3 regions of the Bariatricus sp. HCP28S3_A7 genome follow, and region 1 is predicted to be linked to each of the others. Evidence: predicted binding sites of a transcription regulator. Region 1 holds the regulator's gene; each other region holds the start of a gene.
What was found. The regulator Rex, encoded in region 1, represses fermentation and respiration genes when NADH is low (regulators of the CRP and FNR family bind a similar motif). The targets are predictions, from matches to a motif close to ATTGTTAANTANTTAACAAT.
Positions count from the first base shown of each region.

Region 2: a site for Rex is predicted at 2,115-2,134, ahead of ACTNA4_RS07515 (acyl-CoA carboxylase subunit beta). Genes of this name have one in related genera too.
Region 3: a site for Rex is predicted at 2,243-2,262, ahead of ACTNA4_RS01390 (iron-sulfur cluster assembly scaffold protein). Genes of this name have one in related genera too.

Region 1 is NZ_JBQHSG010000003.1:48,946-54,578, reverse strand. Features, by position in the region: gene alr (alanine racemase) at 1-496, opposite strand, end outside; gene ACTNA4_RS02780 (NAD(P)H-hydrate dehydratase) at 493-2,016, opposite strand; gene ACTNA4_RS02775 (redox-sensing transcriptional repressor Rex) at 2,114-2,764, opposite strand; gene ACTNA4_RS02770 (ABC-F family ATP-binding cassette domain-containing protein) at 2,908-4,833, shown strand; gene ACTNA4_RS02765 (NADP-dependent isocitrate dehydrogenase) at 4,877-5,633, opposite strand, start outside.
Region 2 is NZ_JBQHSG010000008.1:63,611-69,243, reverse strand. Features, by position in the region: gene ACTNA4_RS07520 (OadG family transporter subunit) at 1-562, opposite strand, end outside; gene ACTNA4_RS07515 (acyl-CoA carboxylase subunit beta) at 577-2,013, opposite strand; gene ACTNA4_RS07510 (2-isopropylmalate synthase) at 2,223-4,211, opposite strand; gene ACTNA4_RS07505 (D-alanyl-D-alanine carboxypeptidase family protein) at 4,392-5,633, opposite strand, start outside.
Region 3 is NZ_JBQHSG010000002.1:1,412-7,044, forward strand. Features, by position in the region: gene ACTNA4_RS01380 (hypothetical protein) at 124-276, opposite strand; gene ACTNA4_RS01385 (GGGtGRT protein) at 420-1,430, opposite strand; gene ACTNA4_RS01390 (iron-sulfur cluster assembly scaffold protein) at 1,506-2,198, opposite strand; gene ACTNA4_RS01395 (GNAT family N-acetyltransferase) at 2,309-3,739, opposite strand; gene ACTNA4_RS01400 (competence/damage-inducible protein A) at 3,758-5,020, opposite strand; gene pgsA (CDP-diacylglycerol--glycerol-3-phosphate 3-phosphatidyltransferase) at 5,022-5,564, opposite strand; gene rimO (30S ribosomal protein S12 methylthiotransferase RimO) at 5,561-5,633, opposite strand, start outside.

The sequences.
Region 1 (5,633 bases):
TAAACATTCCTTCCAGCTCTACACATGGAAGATGACTGATCTTTTCGATTGCGTTCACGCTTACGTCATCCGGCGCAAATCCGAGTCTGGACATTCCGGTATCAATCTTAATATGAAAGATTGCATTCATTCCCAGTTCTTCTGCTTTTGCCGATGCCAGAGCTGCCAGTTCACCGTCATAGACCGTCATACGGATCTGATGCCGAATCATCGCTTCCATCTGATCCGGGAAAATGCATCCGAGGCAAAGAATCGGTTTTCCAATCCCAGCTTTTCGAAGCAGGATCCCTTCTTCCAATGTTGCCACAGCATATCCCCATACGTACTCCACATCTTCTAACATTTCTGCAATCGGTACGGCACCATGTCCGTATCCGTCCGTTTTCACGACAACGATCATCCGCGCATCGTTTTTAATATTACGATACATCATTTGCATGTTATACATTACTGCATCAAGATCGATCACTGCGCGCAGTCTGTTATATGTCTTCATTTCAAGTTTTCCTCCAAAGTTTTTAGTGTTCTGCCAAGCCCCCGGATGAGATCTTCAGCAAGCACACTGTAGGATCCACATTCTTCTCTTGCCGTATCTCCGGCAAGGCCGTGCAGATATACTCCCAACACAGCCGCGTCAAAAGTCGGGAGGTTCTGAGCCATCAGGCCGGCAATCGTTCCTGCCAGCACGTCACCGGAACCGGCCTTCGCCATTGCTGCATTTCCGGATGAATTCAGAAACGTCGGATGTCCGCAAGCTGCGACGAGTGTTCTGCTGTCTTTCATGGCACAAACGACCTGCATTTTTTCAACAAACTCACGTAGAAGAGCGTTCCTATGATTCTTTAGTTCTGCAACAGGATATCCTGTCAATCTTGACATTTCTTTCATATGAGGTGTCAGCACATACTGTTCTTTCTGGCGCGCCCATTTTCTTCGCTCTTCTTCGGTAAATTCCGCAAGAAGATTGAGACCGTCCGCATCAATCACACACGGCTTCCGGTTCATTTCCAGCGTCATTTTAAAAAGTCTCCGCGAATACTCTGAAATTCCAAGTCCGCATCCGATGCAGACCACATCTGCCCATTGAAGCAGATCTGGAAGTTCCCGGAAACAATCTAAGGCCATCTCATCATAAGTCGTGATAATAGCTTCCGGCAGAAGCTGCTGAAGAATCTGTCTGTTGGATTCTTCCGTGTATATCCGTACAAGGCCTGCGCCTACCATGTACGCCGCATGGGCACTTAAGTACGCTGCCCCCGACATTCCCCTACTTCCGGCAATAAGAAGAACCCTTCCATAGCTTCCTTTATTGGAATCCGGCTTTCTCTCCGGCATCCTGGAAATCACATCCTGTTTTTCCAGCATAAAATAAAGATCGTCCCGGTTTTCAAAGCCCGGATCCGTAATGCCGATATCCTTTACCAGTACTTTCCCCGCATACTCGGAACCCGGAAAGAAAACCTGACCTGCCTTAGCGTATGCAAACGTGACTGTCAAATCAGCCCGGAACGCACATCCCAGTACTTCCCCGGTGTCAGCGGAAATTCCGGACGGAGTATCAATCGCAACTTTGTATCCCTGATACCGGTTCATTTGTTCAATCACATTCTGGTAATGTCCTTCGATATTTCGGCAAAGCCCGATTCCAAATACGGCATCTATAATAACACTATATTCCTTCTCCGGTAAAGTGTTTCCTACAGACACGCCCAGATTTTCCAGAATATGCATCTGCTGCTTCGTTTCTTCACTCCTGGATTCCAATTTTCCGGCAAAACACACATCGACCCTTTTTCCTTCTTCGGCAAGCAGTCTTGCCACCGCGAATCCGTCTCCACCGTTGTTGCCGGAGCCGCATACCACCAGTGCATAGGACAGATCAATCTGCTCTTCTTTCATTGCAGCCATACACTGAAGCGCCGCACGTTCCATCAGTACCAGCGAAGGAATCCCGATCTCATGGATCATTCTTCCGTCCGCCGCTTTCATCTGTTCAGCCGTCAATATATATTTCATATTCTCACCTTCCAATACGCAATAAAGAGCCCCGCAGCCGGAACTCTTCTCTCATTACGCCGATTCAGGCAAAATGTGTGTAACACATTCTGTCGAATTATGAATTATCTGTATGTTCCATATTATAACGTGTTATATTGTATGAAAGTCTCATCAGACTCTCCGATAAATGCACGTTCTCAACAATAATATTATCCGGAAGATTCAAATCTGTATGTGCAAAATTCCAGATCGCCCGCACACCATTATCAACCAGAACATTCGCAACATCTATGGCTCTTGTCTTCGGAATCGCAAGTACTCCGATTTCAATATCATTCTTCTGAATAAAATCACTCAGTTCATCCATCATCCGGATCTCCACACCGCGGATCGTAATTCCCACAAGTCGTGGATTCACGTCAAATAATCCTTTTAATACAAAACCTCTTTTTTCAAATGCTGCATAATTAGCCAGTGCCTGTCCAAGATTACCGGCACCGATAATGACCATGTTATGTTGGTTGTCCAGTCCCAGAATTTTCCCTATTTCCGTATATAAGTATTTTACATTATACCCGTATCCCTGTTGTCCAAATCCACCAAAATTATTAAGGTCCTGACGAATCTGGGATGCAGTTACTTTCATTCTCTTGCTCAAATCGTTGGAGGATATTCGTTCCACACCGTGTTCCAGCAATTCGCCAAGATAACGATAGTATCTCGGAAGTCTTCTGATTACTGCCTGAGATATTTCTCTTTCTTCCACCTGACATCCACCTTCCATTCTTATTCTAAATTTCATTATATAAAAATGACATAAAAAAGTCAAACTTAATAGTTGTTTTTTATTGTATTTCCGATATAATGAGGTAGACAGTACCTATTTCTACAGTATAAGGAGGTTTGAAAATGATACTGGCATGCCACAATTTAACGAAATCCTTTGGGGAGCAGGTTATTGTGAATAAAGGCTCCTTTCATATAGAAGACCGTGAGAAAGCGGCGCTGGTCGGTCTGAACGGCGCCGGGAAATCCACAATTTTGAAAATGATCGTCGGTGAATTGAATAGTGATGACGGTGATGTAATTCTTACCAAAGGAAAAACAATGGGCTATCTTGCCCAGCACCAGGACCTGATGAGCGGGAATACCATTTACGAAGAAGTCCGCACCGCCAAATCTGAGATTATCGAAATGGAACGTCAGATTCGTGCACTGGAACTGGAAATCAGTACGCTGACCGGTGACGCACTTCAGATGAAACTTGACACTTATCATAGACTTACCGCTGCATTTGAACGTGCTGACGGCTATTCTTATAAAAGCGAACTGGTCGGTGTTCTTAAAGGCCTTGGGTTTACTGAGGATGAATTTCAGAAACCGGTGGACGCCCTTTCCGGCGGCCAGAAGACACGTGTTTCCCTCGGCAAACTTCTGCTGACGAAACCGGATATTTTACTGCTGGATGAGCCTACCAATCACTTGGATATGAATTCAATCGCATGGCTTGAGAACTACCTGCTGAATTACTCCGGTGCAGTGCTCATCGTCTCCCACGACCGTTATTTTTTGAATCGTGTCGTAACGAAAGTGCTGGAGATTGAAAACGGTACACTGATGACATATATGGGAAATTATTCAGATTATGCCCAGAAGAAACAGCAGCTCAGAGACGCAAGGCTAAAAGAATATCTGAATCAGCAACGGGAAATCAAGCATCAGGAGGCAGTCATCGAAAAGCTTCGTTCCTTCAACCGCGAGAAATCAATCCGACGTGCGGAAAGCCGGGAAAAGCTGTTAAACAAAATCACACCTGTTGAAAAACCGGTTGAGCTGAATACCGATATTCATTTAAGCCTGGAGCCTTCCTGTGTGAGCGGGAACGACGTGCTTCGCGTTGAAGGCCTTGGAAAATCATTTGCTCCCCAGGTCCTTTTTCAGGATGTCAGCTTCGAGATTAAGCGAGGTGAACATGTAGCCATCGTAGGCGATAACGGAACAGGGAAAACGACACTGCTTAAGATTTTGAACAATGTGATCGCGGCGGATTCGGGAAGCTTTACACTGGGAACCAATGTACATATCGGTTACTACGATCAGGAACATCACGTACTTCACATGGAAAAAACGATCTTTGAAGAGATCTCCGATGATTATCCGACACTTACGAATACACAGATCCGGAATGTTCTAGCTGCATTTTTATTCACAGGCGATGATGTATTTAAGATGATCGGTGATTTGAGCGGCGGAGAACGCGGACGAGTATCTCTTGCAAAGCTGATGCTCTCCGAGGCGAACTTCCTGATTTTGGACGAGCCTACGAACCACCTGGACATCGCTTCGAAAGAAATTTTGGAAAATGCATTGAATGAGTACACCGGAACCGTACTTTATGTGTCCCATGACCGTTATTTCATCAACCAGACAGCCACGCGTATTCTTGACCTGGTGAACCATACTTTTGTAAATTATATTGGAAACTACGATTACTATCTCGAAAAGAAAGAGGAACTCACGACGGCATACGCCGGTGGCAATATTTCAGACAAGCAATCTACGAATGAAGGCACTTCTTCAATGTCCCAGTCCAAAATGAGCTGGCAGGAACAGAAAGAAGAACAAGCAAGAATCCGGAAGCGTCAGAACGAACTGAAAAAGACGGAAGAACGCATTACCCGGCTGGAAGAACGAAACCAGGAGATCGATACGCTTCTTATGCAGGAAGAAATCTATACCAATTCCGTCCGGTGTCAGGAACTGGCAAAGGAAAAGGCTGCAAATGAAGAAGAGCTGGAAGAGCTCTATGAAAAATGGGAAGAGCTGGCTGAATAACTGTTAAAAACGCGCCTTATCGGCGCGTTTTTCCTGTTTTTATTTACAATCTCTCAGCGATCGCTTTGATAAAATCTTCGCTGTTCAATACAGTCGGATTTGGAAGCGTCGTGATCAGTGCAAGATCTTTAGTCATATTTCCGCTTTCAATTGTATCGATCGTTGCCTTTTCCAGCTTATCGGCAAAATCCATCAGCTCCTGATTTCCATCCATCTCACCACGTTTTCTGAGTGCCCCCGTCCATGCAAAGATCGTTGCCACGGAGTTAGTAGATGTTTCTTCTCCTTTCAGGTGCTTGTAATAGTGCCGCTGTACCGTTCCGTGTGCTGCCTCATATTCATAGTATCCTTCCGGAGATACCAGCACGGAAGTCATCATGGCCAGTGATCCGAATGCGGAAGAAACCATGTCACTCATCACATCACCGTCATAGTTCTTACATGCCCAGATATAACCGCCTTCAGACTTCATCACACGTGCTACGGCATCGTCGATCAGCGTATAGAAATACTCGATTCCGGCTTCTTCAAACTTCTCTTTGTAATCTGCATCAAAAATCTCCTGAAAAATATCTTTAAAGGTATGGTCGTATTTCTTGGAAATCGTATCTTTCGTTGCAAACCAGAGATCCTGTTTCGTATCCAGTGCATAGTTAAAACAGCTTCTTGCAAAACTCTCGATTGACTGATCAATATTATGCATGCCCTGAACAATTCCGGATCCGGTAAAATTATGAACCAGCTCTCTCGTCTCGGTTCCGTCCTCTGCGGTATAAACCAGTTCTACCTTTCCGGCACCC
Region 2 (5,633 bases), on a different contig from region 1:
CAGGAACGTATTTAAACAGAGAAATAATAAAACTCATGAATATCAAAACACAAAATACAGTTCCCATACCTAATAATGTATTCAATCCGGCTTTCTTAAGAATCTCGCCCGTGCTGAAGGAAGCATTTACCGTAAATGACTCCAGCTTCAGATTCTCATCAAATGTAAACTCCAGATCAGCTTCTCTGTCTGAGAATTCTGCCGGTGCAGTTACCGTCAGAGTCGTACTGCTGGTCTTGAATTCATAGTCTCCGTGACTGATGTACTGTCCGCATTCATCCGCTGACGCACTCCATCCTTCTAATGCAGTAATAAAATCTTCTGCCTCCATCTGGACGCCGGTCTGGGACTCAAACTGTGCCATCAGATAGCCCTGATTCCAGTCTGACATGCTGCTGACCTGCTCACCTGAGATACCGCCGCTTGCAACGACATATAATACCTGTTCACAGCTCTGCTCGATGGTCTCCGGATCATACTGGATTCCTTTCGCATTACCGCAGCCGGTAAAGGCAAACGCAAGTGCCAGAATGCAGATTAATAAACTGATTTTTTTCTTCACTTTGCTTCACCTCACTAAACTGTTCCGTGTTTCTTTGAAGGACGTTCTTCCCTCTTTGTAAATAACATCTCAAATGCGCCGATCACATATTTTCTTGTGTCGGCCGGTTCAATGATCGTATCTACATAGCCTCTTCTTGCAGCAGAAAGCGGGCTTGACTGAAGTTCCTGATACTCCACTGCTTTTTCTTTTAATGTATCGGCATCTGCATCTGCGTACATGATCTTTGCTGCCATATCAGCTTCCATCATACCGATCTCAGCGTTCGGCCATGCATAAACCATGTCTGCTCCGATGGATTTGCTGTTCATGGTCACATATGCGCTTCCGTATGCTTTTCCGGTTACAACAGTAACTTTCGGTACGGTTGCATCGGCGAATGCATAGGTAAGTGATGCCATTGCTTTCGCAAGATTCTTCTCCGAACATACAGCTGCCTTGAATCCTGTTACATTGGTAAGTGTCAGGACCGGAATTCCAAATGCATCACAGAATTTCACAAATCCGGCTGCTTTCTTGCATCCTCTTGCTGAAAGAGAACCGTCGAATTCTTCTGCTGCCTTTCCTTCTTCATCAAATACTTTTGAACGGTTTGCCACTGCTCCTACGGTCATTCCGTTAAGACGGATAAAACCGGTCACCATATCTTTTGCGTATTCTTTCTTTGTTTCGAAGAAAACGCCGCTATCTGAAAGCATTGACAGAACAATGGATGGGTCCTCGGCTGCATTTTCAATATCTTCACAGATCCGGTTCAGATCATCGGTACATTCATCATAAGAATCGTTATCCTCATTATTTGCCGGAAGCATACATACGAGTTCACGGATATTTTCCAGGATCTCTTCTTCTGTTCCGACTGCATCCACCATTCCGGATTCCTCGCTCTGGAACTTAGCACAGGATGTGTCACATTTCTTAATTTCATTTCCGACGATTGCATTCGGAGAGTTCACAAATAATCTGCCCTTTGTCTCCATAAATGTGAAATCAGTCAGTGCTGCAGCTGTTGCGAGTCCACCGCCGCAATTTCCGAAAATAGCAGTAATCTGTGGAATAACGCCAGAAGCCATTGCCTGTTTGTAGTAGAGACTTCCAAATGCATTCAGTGCGTCTGTTGCTTCCTGAAGACGCATACCTGCACAGTCAATAAGTCCAATGACCGGTGCACCCATCTTCATTGCCATGTCATAGATATGTGCGATCTTTCTTGCATGCATCTCACCAATCGCGCCCTTTAAAACAGTCGCGTCCTGGCTGTACACATAGACAAGATTACCGTCAATGACTCCATAACCGGTAATGACACCATCTGCCGGAGTCTCTTTCTCCTGCATGTTGAAATCTGTCGTTCTTGCTGTTACTGCTCCGCCGATTTCAACAAAACTTCCCGAATCAAGCAATGCAGCAATTCTCATGCCTGCCGGATTTGATGTTGTTGTGTTACTCATAAATCTAGCCCTCCATTTTATAAATTTAAATATAAACCAAATTTTCTGCCGAGTTTATTATACTTGTATTTTCTGGAAACTGCAACATTTTTCGCGAATAACTCGTTAATAATTTCACATTGTATTAAAAAAAGACCAAAAGCGACAAGGGGACGAGTGACTAGGGTCACCGGTCACCCGTCACCCCTAGTCACTCGCCCCCTTGTCACCTATTTCTGATTCCGGAACTGTACCGGTGTCATATTATACGCTTTTTTGAACAGCCGGTTAAAATGCTCCACGTTCTGATATCCAACAGAAAGCGCGATATTTTCCACGGTCATACTGCTGCTCTTAAGCATGGCTCTGGCTTTTTTCATACGGACTTTCTTTACGATGTCCCCGAACGTCATACCTGATTTTTCTTTGATGTATTTGGACAGGTACGGCTTGGAAAGGAAGAATTTCTCAGAGAGGTCATCCAGAGAAACATCCAGATAGTTTGCCTGAATATAATTCATGATCTCAAGCATACGTTCGTCCTTACACTCATCTGCTGTTTTGATCTCTTCAATTTTATTAACCGCAACTGCCAGTGCATCGATGGATGCGTGGATAATGTCTGCATCAATGCCGACTCCCCAGTATGTATGTCCGTTGCAGATAATACCGACATATGCACATGCCTTGGAAGAAGATCCCTTTGTCAGAGAATGTTCTTCATAGAAGGACAGCTCGTAGCTGATGTTGAAATACTGCTTGATCGCATTGCTTACCGCATCGAGACGTCCATTACCGGATGCTGTCACGATCCGTTTGCTGTTCGCATGCGAAATGGTTGCTGTCGCAAGGATTCCGTCTTCCTGTTTGAAATGACACTCATCAATCGTAAAGACACCTTTGTAATTGACATAATTGTCCTCGAAAATATGGTAAACCCATTCCGGAGTCAGCTCTTTGTGAGCCTTGTCGGATACATCTTTTACGAGATATCCCACTTCTTCCTTCATCTCCTTCGGCAGATTGATACCGAAGTTCTGCTTTAATATGTAGTTGACGCCGCCCTTACCGGACTGGCTGTTGATACGGATAACATCCTTGTCATAGGTACGTCCCACATCTTTCGGATCGATCGGCAGATACGGAACCGTCCATTTATCGCATTCTTTCTCTTCCCTGAAGGCCATACCTTTCGCGATCGCATCCTGATGGGATCCGGAAAATGCGGTAAATACCAGATCTCCTGCATACGGCTGACGTTCGTAAACATGCATTCTGGTAAGACGCTCATAGGTCTCACGGATTTCCATCATGTTGGAGAAATCCAGTCCCGGATCAACACCGTGTGAGAACATGTTCATAGCCAGTGTGATAATGTCCACGTTACCGGTACGTTCTCCATTTCCAAACAGCGTTCCCTCGATACGCTCTGCTCCGGCAAGTACACCAAGCTCTGCGGTTGCCACACCACATCCTCTGTCATTGTGTGGATGCAGGCAGAGGATCACGCCATCGCGATGGCTGAGGTGTTTGTCTACATATTCTACCTGGCTTGCAAATACATGCGGCATTGCGTTCTCTACGGTTGTCGGAATGTTGATGATTGCTTTCTTATCCGGGGTCGGCTGCCATACATCCAGAACGGCGTTGCACACTTCCACTGCGTAATCCACTTCGGTTCCCGGGAAGCTTTCCGGACTGTACTGGAAGGTGAAATTTCCTTCTGTCTCATCAGCCAGTGTTTTCAAAAGTTTCGCTCCGTCGATCGCGATCTTCTTGATCTCCTCTTTACTCTTGCGGAACACCTGCTCACGCTGAGCAACGGATGTCGAATTGTAAAGGTGTACAACCGCATGGGGCGCTCCCTTTACTGCTTCAAATGTTTTCTTGATGATATGTTCACGTGCCTGAGTCAGTACCTGTACGGTCACATCGTCCGGAATCATATTCTTCTCGATCAAAGTGCGCATGAACTGATATTCTGTCTCGGATGCTGCCGGAAAACCGACTTCGATCTCTTTAAATCCGACTTTAACTAACAACTGGAAGAATTCCAGCTTCTCCTCCAGGCTCATCGGCTCGATCAGTGCCTGATTGCCGTCACGCAGATCCACACTGCACCAGATCGGTGGTTTCTCAATGTAATCCTTCTTCGCCCAGTCATAACTGACTTCCGGCGGCATAAAATATTGTCTTTCATACTTTTCAAAATTCTTCATCGTGTTCTCTCCTTCTATAAATACTCAAGAATGTAATTTGTCTGAATTATAGGAATTTTTCAGTCTTCGCGCAAAATTCATAAATATTCGTCAATGTTCTTGCTCTATTTTGTTGTACTCACATATCCTAACACATCTATATTATAAAGTCCAGCGACAAATTTAAGCAATTTAATTGATCTAATTTATCATCATGTATTTTTTACAGATTTTTCGGAATACCCAGGCATAGTTTTTCACCGGAATCTCCTCTTCAATGACCAGAGGGTACTTTTTTAGTACTTCTCCATTCAAAGTATAGCATACATAGCCCGCTTCTGTTCCTTTCGTCACCGGTGCCTGCATTGTTTCTTCCTGGCAGACAGTCACCTCTACCTGTTCCGACTCCGATAAAAGAACCTGCAGTTCCTTCTGTTTTCCTTCCTCTGTCTGCAGGACCGGCGTGGATTTTGCATCCCCAAACAGCTCCTGATCATCCGGAATTCCATTTTCCACGGTAATTTCCCTGAGCACCGGCTCTTTCCATACATCGCGGTACTGATACGTCTTCAGCGCATACTGCATCAATTTCTTGGTATCAACCCATTTATAACTTTTGTTATTGGGCCATCCACAGCCCAGAAGCGCAACGACAAAGGTTCTTCCGCCATTCTCCAGTGCTCCCACATAACAATACCCTGCTTCTCCTGTAAACCCGGTTTTTCCTGAAATGGCTCCCTCCATCATATCCAGGAACAAGTTGTGGTTTGTGCAGGTAAAATTCCTTGTCCCTTCGACATTGGAAAAAGAATAGCTTTTCTGCTGGGTGATCCCCAGAAATTCTTCTGCTTTTGGTGATTCGAGAATGCAGTAGCTCATGATCCTTGCCAGATCGGCAGCCGAAATGCTGTGCTTTCCGCCGTCATCTTCCGCGTCCAGTCCGTTTGGCGTCACAAAATGGGCATTGGTACACCCGATTTCTTTTGCCTTTTCATTCATTTTCTCGGCAAATTGTTCCACACTGCCAGCAATATGCTCGGCGATGGCAACTGCACTGTCGTTGTGTGATTCGAGCATCAGGGAATACAAGAGATCTTCAAGATAATACTGTTCTCCTTCTGCCATCTGCAAATGGACCTTAGGCTGGGAAGCAGCATTCTTCGATACGGTCACAATTTCCCCGGCACTTTCCATCTGTGTACCTTCATTCTCCGCGCTTTCATTCTCCGCGTTCATCGCTTCCAGGGCAAGGATACAGGTCATGATTTTTGTCGTGCTTGCCATCGGCCGCATGGTTTGCCCGTCCTTCGAGATCAGGACACGCCGGCTCTTGGCATCCATCAGCACAGCGGAAATGGCATGCAGATTCTGCAGCTCTTCCGGCAGGGAACCTGCTGCTTCTTCTTCCTTCACTGATTCCTGAGATGCCTGATTCACTTCCCA
Region 3 (5,633 bases), on a different contig from region 1:
TTGTTATGTATGTTCTATTTATTACTTCTATCTATTGACGCGCCAACATCAATAAATATGTTAGTAGCCAGAATTAGAACTGTATATTCTGACCGTTTCTATCATGTTATACACATAACCCTCCTACTGATGCTTCTTCATATGCTTAGAATCATCTACCCATTTTACAGTACCGCCTTTAAATTTAATCTCAGGCTGATAAATTACTGAACGCCCTATCTGAGTAACGACACCATTTTTAGTCACTACTGCAAACTCTGCCGTCTGTTTTTTCATGATATTCACCTCCATTCTACAGATTGAACACGTCATATGACGTGAGCCTATATTTTAAGGTGAAAAAAAATAGACACGTCACAGAGCTTTTTGTTCTTATGACGTGTCTAATATTATATTTTATGAAATTGTGCTAAAACCGCTTAAAAACGCCCAGCCTTCTTAGCTTCCTCAATGGAAACTGCAACTGCAACTGTCATACCAACCATCGGGTTGTTACCTGCTCCGATAAGTCCCATCATTTCTACATGAGCCGGTACGGAAGAAGATCCTGCGAACTGTGCGTCAGAGTGCATACGTCCGAGTGTATCCGTCATACCATAGGAAGCCGGTCCTGCTGCCATGTTGTCCGGGTGAAGGGTACGTCCTGTACCGCCGCCTGAAGCAACTGAGAAGTATTTCTTGCCCTGTTCGATACATTCTTTCTTGTATGTACCTGCAACCGGATGCTGGAAACGTGTCGGGTTTGTAGAGTTACCTGTGATAGAAACGTCTACGCCTTCTTTGTGCATGATTGCAACACCTTCACGTACATCGTTTGCTCCGTAGCAGTTTACTTTAGAACGAAGTCCGTCAGAGTAAGCGATTCTCTGAACTTCTTTCAGTTCTCCTGTATAATAATCGTATTCTGTCTGAACGTATGTGAATCCGTTAATTCTGGAAATGATCTTTGCAGCGTCTTTTCCGAGACCGTTCAGGATAACACGAAGCGGTTTTTTACGAACTTTGTTTGCTTTTTCAGCGATACCGATTGCGCCTTCAGCTGCTGCGAATGATTCATGACCAGCAAGGAATGCGAAGCAGTCTGTATCTTCTTCCAGAAGCATCTTTCCAAGGTTACCGTGTCCGAGACCTACTTTTCTCTGGTCTGCTACAGAACCCGGGATACAGAAAGCCTGAAGGCCTTCACCGATTGCTGCTGCAGCTTCTGCTGCTGTGTCAACATTTTTCTTAATTGCGATTGCTGCACCTGTGATATATGCCCAGCATGCATTTTCAAAACAGATCGGCTGAATAGCCTTAACCTGATTATAAACATCAAGTCCGGCATCCTTTGTAATCTTTTCTGCTTCTTCCAAAGAAGCAATGCCATAGCTGTTTAATACTTCATTGATTTTATCAATTCTTCTTTCATATGATTCAAATAAAGCCATTTACTTGTCCTCCTGATTTATTTTAAGTTACCTGATATGTACAAGCGGCACCAATTCTTAAGGCGACACTAATGATTAAGCTTTACGTGGGTCGATGATCTTAACAGCGTCAGCTACACGGCCATACTGTCCCTGAGCTTTCTCCCATGCTACGTTTGGTTCGTCTCCGCCTTTGATGAAATCTGTGAATTTGCCAAGGCTTACGAATTTGTAACCGATGATCTCATCATGCTCGTCCAGTGCGATACCTGTAACATATCCTTCTGCCATTTCAAGATAACGAGGACCTTTTGCAAGTGTTCCATACATTGTACCAACCTGAGAACGAAGTCCTTTACCAAGGTCTTCCAGACCTGCGCCGATCGGAAGTCCGTCTTCAGAGAATGCACTCTGAGTTCTTCCGTAAACGATCTGTAAGAATAACTCTCTCATTGCTGTATTGATAGCATCACATACAAGGTCTGTATTCAGTGCTTCCAGAATTGTCTTGCCCGGAAGAATTTCAGATGCCATAGCTGCGGAATGAGTCATTCCTGAACATCCGATCGTCTCAACCAGTGCTTCCTGGATAATACCATCTTTAACATTCAAAGTCAGTTTGCATGCTCCCTGCTGCGGTGCACACCAGCCAATTCCGTGTGTCAGACCAGAAATATCCTTTACTTCTTTTGCTTTAACCCATTTCGCTTCTTCCGGAATCGGAGCCGGTCCGTGATTTGCACCCTGAGCTACCGGACACATCATTTCTACTTCATGTGAATAAATCATGTTAAAACTCCTTTCAAATGTAAATGATTTCTTCCTATAGTGTGTTTGACATATTTTTAACACCCCATATATGTCTTTATTTTCGCATAATTTTCGACATTCGTCAATCATTAGTTTGTACAAAGATTCCAAAAATCACTGTCTGTTTTGTAGGCTTTTATCTCCTCCATTGTAAATGGTGCGGTGATCCAGCCACGCTCTTCCTTCTGCTGTTCATCATCCCGATAATGATAGGTCATACCGATTTCAATACCGTCCTTGTCCACGAAGAAATTGTCATAATAACGGTTATCAAGGATCTCTCCGCTCAGGATTTTCCGATACTGTGACGTCTTCAGCGCATCTACTACGATCGAATTCGGTGCTTCTTCTTTCATCCGTTTCTTCCATTCTTTTATAAATTCCGTATCTACATTGATGATTTCACTCGTTTCATAGATTTTTCCGTCTGACAGGCGGATGTTTCTCGTTCTTAGATCCTGATATCTTGCATTTTTGTTTCCTGCATAATAATCATCCGAGAAGACTACGCTGATAAAATCTTCTCCCGCGTATGTCACACGATAAGTCACCTTACTTGCGAGGATCGGAGAGTCTTCTTTCATCACCGCCGCTTTCATATCATCGCTGGCCTTAAGATACAGCGCATTGACCGTACTCATCGCACAGTTTTTCAGTTCCTCATTGACCTTCGCAATCTGTTCTCCTTCCAGCCCCTGGATCTGCGGATACTTCACATCGAACTGAGATGTGATGCTTCCCTCACTTTTCGAGGATTCATAAGAATAAGACTCCTCCGTAATCGTGTAGGGCAGGTTCTCCGCCTGGTAACATTCGATTCCATCAATTCCTTCCCCGGTCTCTTTTTTCATCTCTTTCTCCGTTTGATCCGTTTGCCCCCCATCGCTTAGGAATGGATTTTTCATTCCTCCGCCATCCATAATTCCATCCTGAACCATCGTAAATACTCTATACGCTGTCGTTCCGACACCTATTCCCAGAAGTACCACAAGAGCCAGGATAGCCAGCATCAGGAATTTTCCTCTGCGTTTTGCTTTTTTCTGAAGCCGGATTTCTTCCGCACTCATCGCTCTTTCCATCGGAACGTAACGGACTTGGTTTTTCACCTGCTCCGGAGCCACTTCATGGAATCCAAGCCGCCTGTAAAATCCTTCGGCCTGAGGCGCCGCATGAACCGTCATCTTCGTTATTCCAAATGCCACAATACAGAACTGCTGCAGGGCAACAAAGAGCAGCCTTCCGATTCCCCGTCTCTGCCAGTTCTTCCCGACAAACAGAAGCGCAATGTGCCCGTCAGTCTGCACAGCACCGACTCCGCAGAGCTCCTGTCCTTCCATTGCTCCGAACACAATCAGTTGTCCGCTCTGCACCTTCGGCATAAAATTCTCATATTTAATAAATTTCTGAAATTCTTCTACACCTTCCCTCGAATACGTCGGTGCAATATCAGCAGCAAACACATCCCATACCAGATGCAGTCCTTCCAGTATTTCCTCATTTTCCAGTCTTTTAATTATCATACGCTTTACCTCTTTATGTTATTTCTGCTGCTGTCCTGCCGCCAGCAATTCCTCCCTCAAAAGTGTAAGCGCCCGCACAACCGCATAATCCCGATTTTTCTCCCGGTTTCCGGTGAAATGACATTCCCGGGTCGTCACGCGTCCGTTCACCGCACATCCGATATAGACCAGTCCGACCGGCTTTTCCTTGGTCCCGCCGCCCGGTCCCGCGATTCCGGTCACACTCAGAGCCGCATCAGCCTCTGCTGCCTTTGCCGCACCTCGCGCCATTTCTTCGGCTGTCTGTGCACTTACCGCGCCGAATTCTTCCAGTGTCTCATGCTTCACACCCAGAATCTTTTCCTTGGATGCATTTGCATAAGTAATATACCCTTCATTGAACACCTCAGAAGCTCCGGCCGCATTCAGAAGCCGTCCGGCCAGCTTGCCCCCGGTACAGGATTCTGCGGTCGAAAGTGTCATGCCCTTTTCTTTCAAAAGTGCCACAAGATTCTCTTCCAGTGTCTCCTGCTCATTGATCGTATACACCGCATCGCCGAAGCGTCGATACATTTCCTCGATCATCGGCTTCATGAGCTCTTCTGCCTCTTCCTCGGATTTCGCCTTCGCAGTCACCCGGAAATGAACTTCTCCCGTCTTTGCATAAGGTGCCAGCGTCGGATTCGTCTGTGCGTCCATGAGATCCGCCACCATCGTTTCGGCCCGGCTCTCTCCGATACCACATATTTTCACCATATGAGAATAAATTCCTTCCGGCTGCAGTTTATTCAGGTACGGAGCAATGTCCTGTTCGAACATGGGTTTCATCTCATTCGGTGGTCCCGGAATCAGAATCGCTGTCTTTCCCTTTTCCGGATCTTCAATGATCAGTCCAGGAGCGGTGCCGTTATGGTTATCGATCACGATCGCACCTTCCGGAACCAACGCCTGTTTCCAGTTGTTCTCCGTAATCCGGCTGCTCCCTATCCGATCGAAATACGCTTCGATCCGCTCTTTAGAATGCTCATCCAGATACAGTTCTCTTCCGAATACACGTGCAGTCACTTCTTTCGTCAAATCATCCTTCGTAGGTCCAAGTCCCCCTGTCAGGATCACGATATCCGAGCGGTCAAGTGCCTGACGTATCGCGTCCTCCATACGCTCCTCATTATCGCCCACCACCGTCTGATGATATAAAGAACAACCTAGCAGAGCGCATTTCTCTGCTAGGTAAGCCGCATTCGTATTTACAATATTTCCAAGTAAAATTTCAGTTCCTACGGAAATCAGTTCCACAACCATGTTACATGCCTCCCTGTGTCAATACCTGCTTGTTCTTCGCTATATAATCCACCAGTGATACAACGGTCAGAATCAGTGCCACCCAGACAAGCACATTGCCGATCATTTCGAACACGCCTCCCAGATCCATAATCAACACGATGACCATCGCCATCTGGGACACCGTTTTAAATTTGCCCCAGTAACTCGCCGCAATGACGATTCCGTTGTCGGAAGCCACCAGCCGGAACCCGCTGATGATAAATTCTCTTGCAATAATAACCAGAACGACGATCACGTTCAACTTGTCCATGGAAACCAGACAGATCATCGCGGTACACACCAGAAGCTTATCTGCAAGCGGATCCATAAACTTTCCGAAATTCGTCACCAGATTGTATTTTCTCGCGATCTTTCCATCCAGCATATCTGTCAGGCTGGCCGCACAGAAAATGGCAAGTGCGATCCATTTATCTGCCGCGCCTGTGATGTCAAACAGCAAAAATGCCACAAAAAACGGAATCATAACCACACGAAGTACAGTCAGTTTATTTGGTAAATTCATAATAATTCTCCTATCAAATCATAATCCATAGCCCCGGTCACTTTCACTTTCGCGAAATCCCCGGAAACC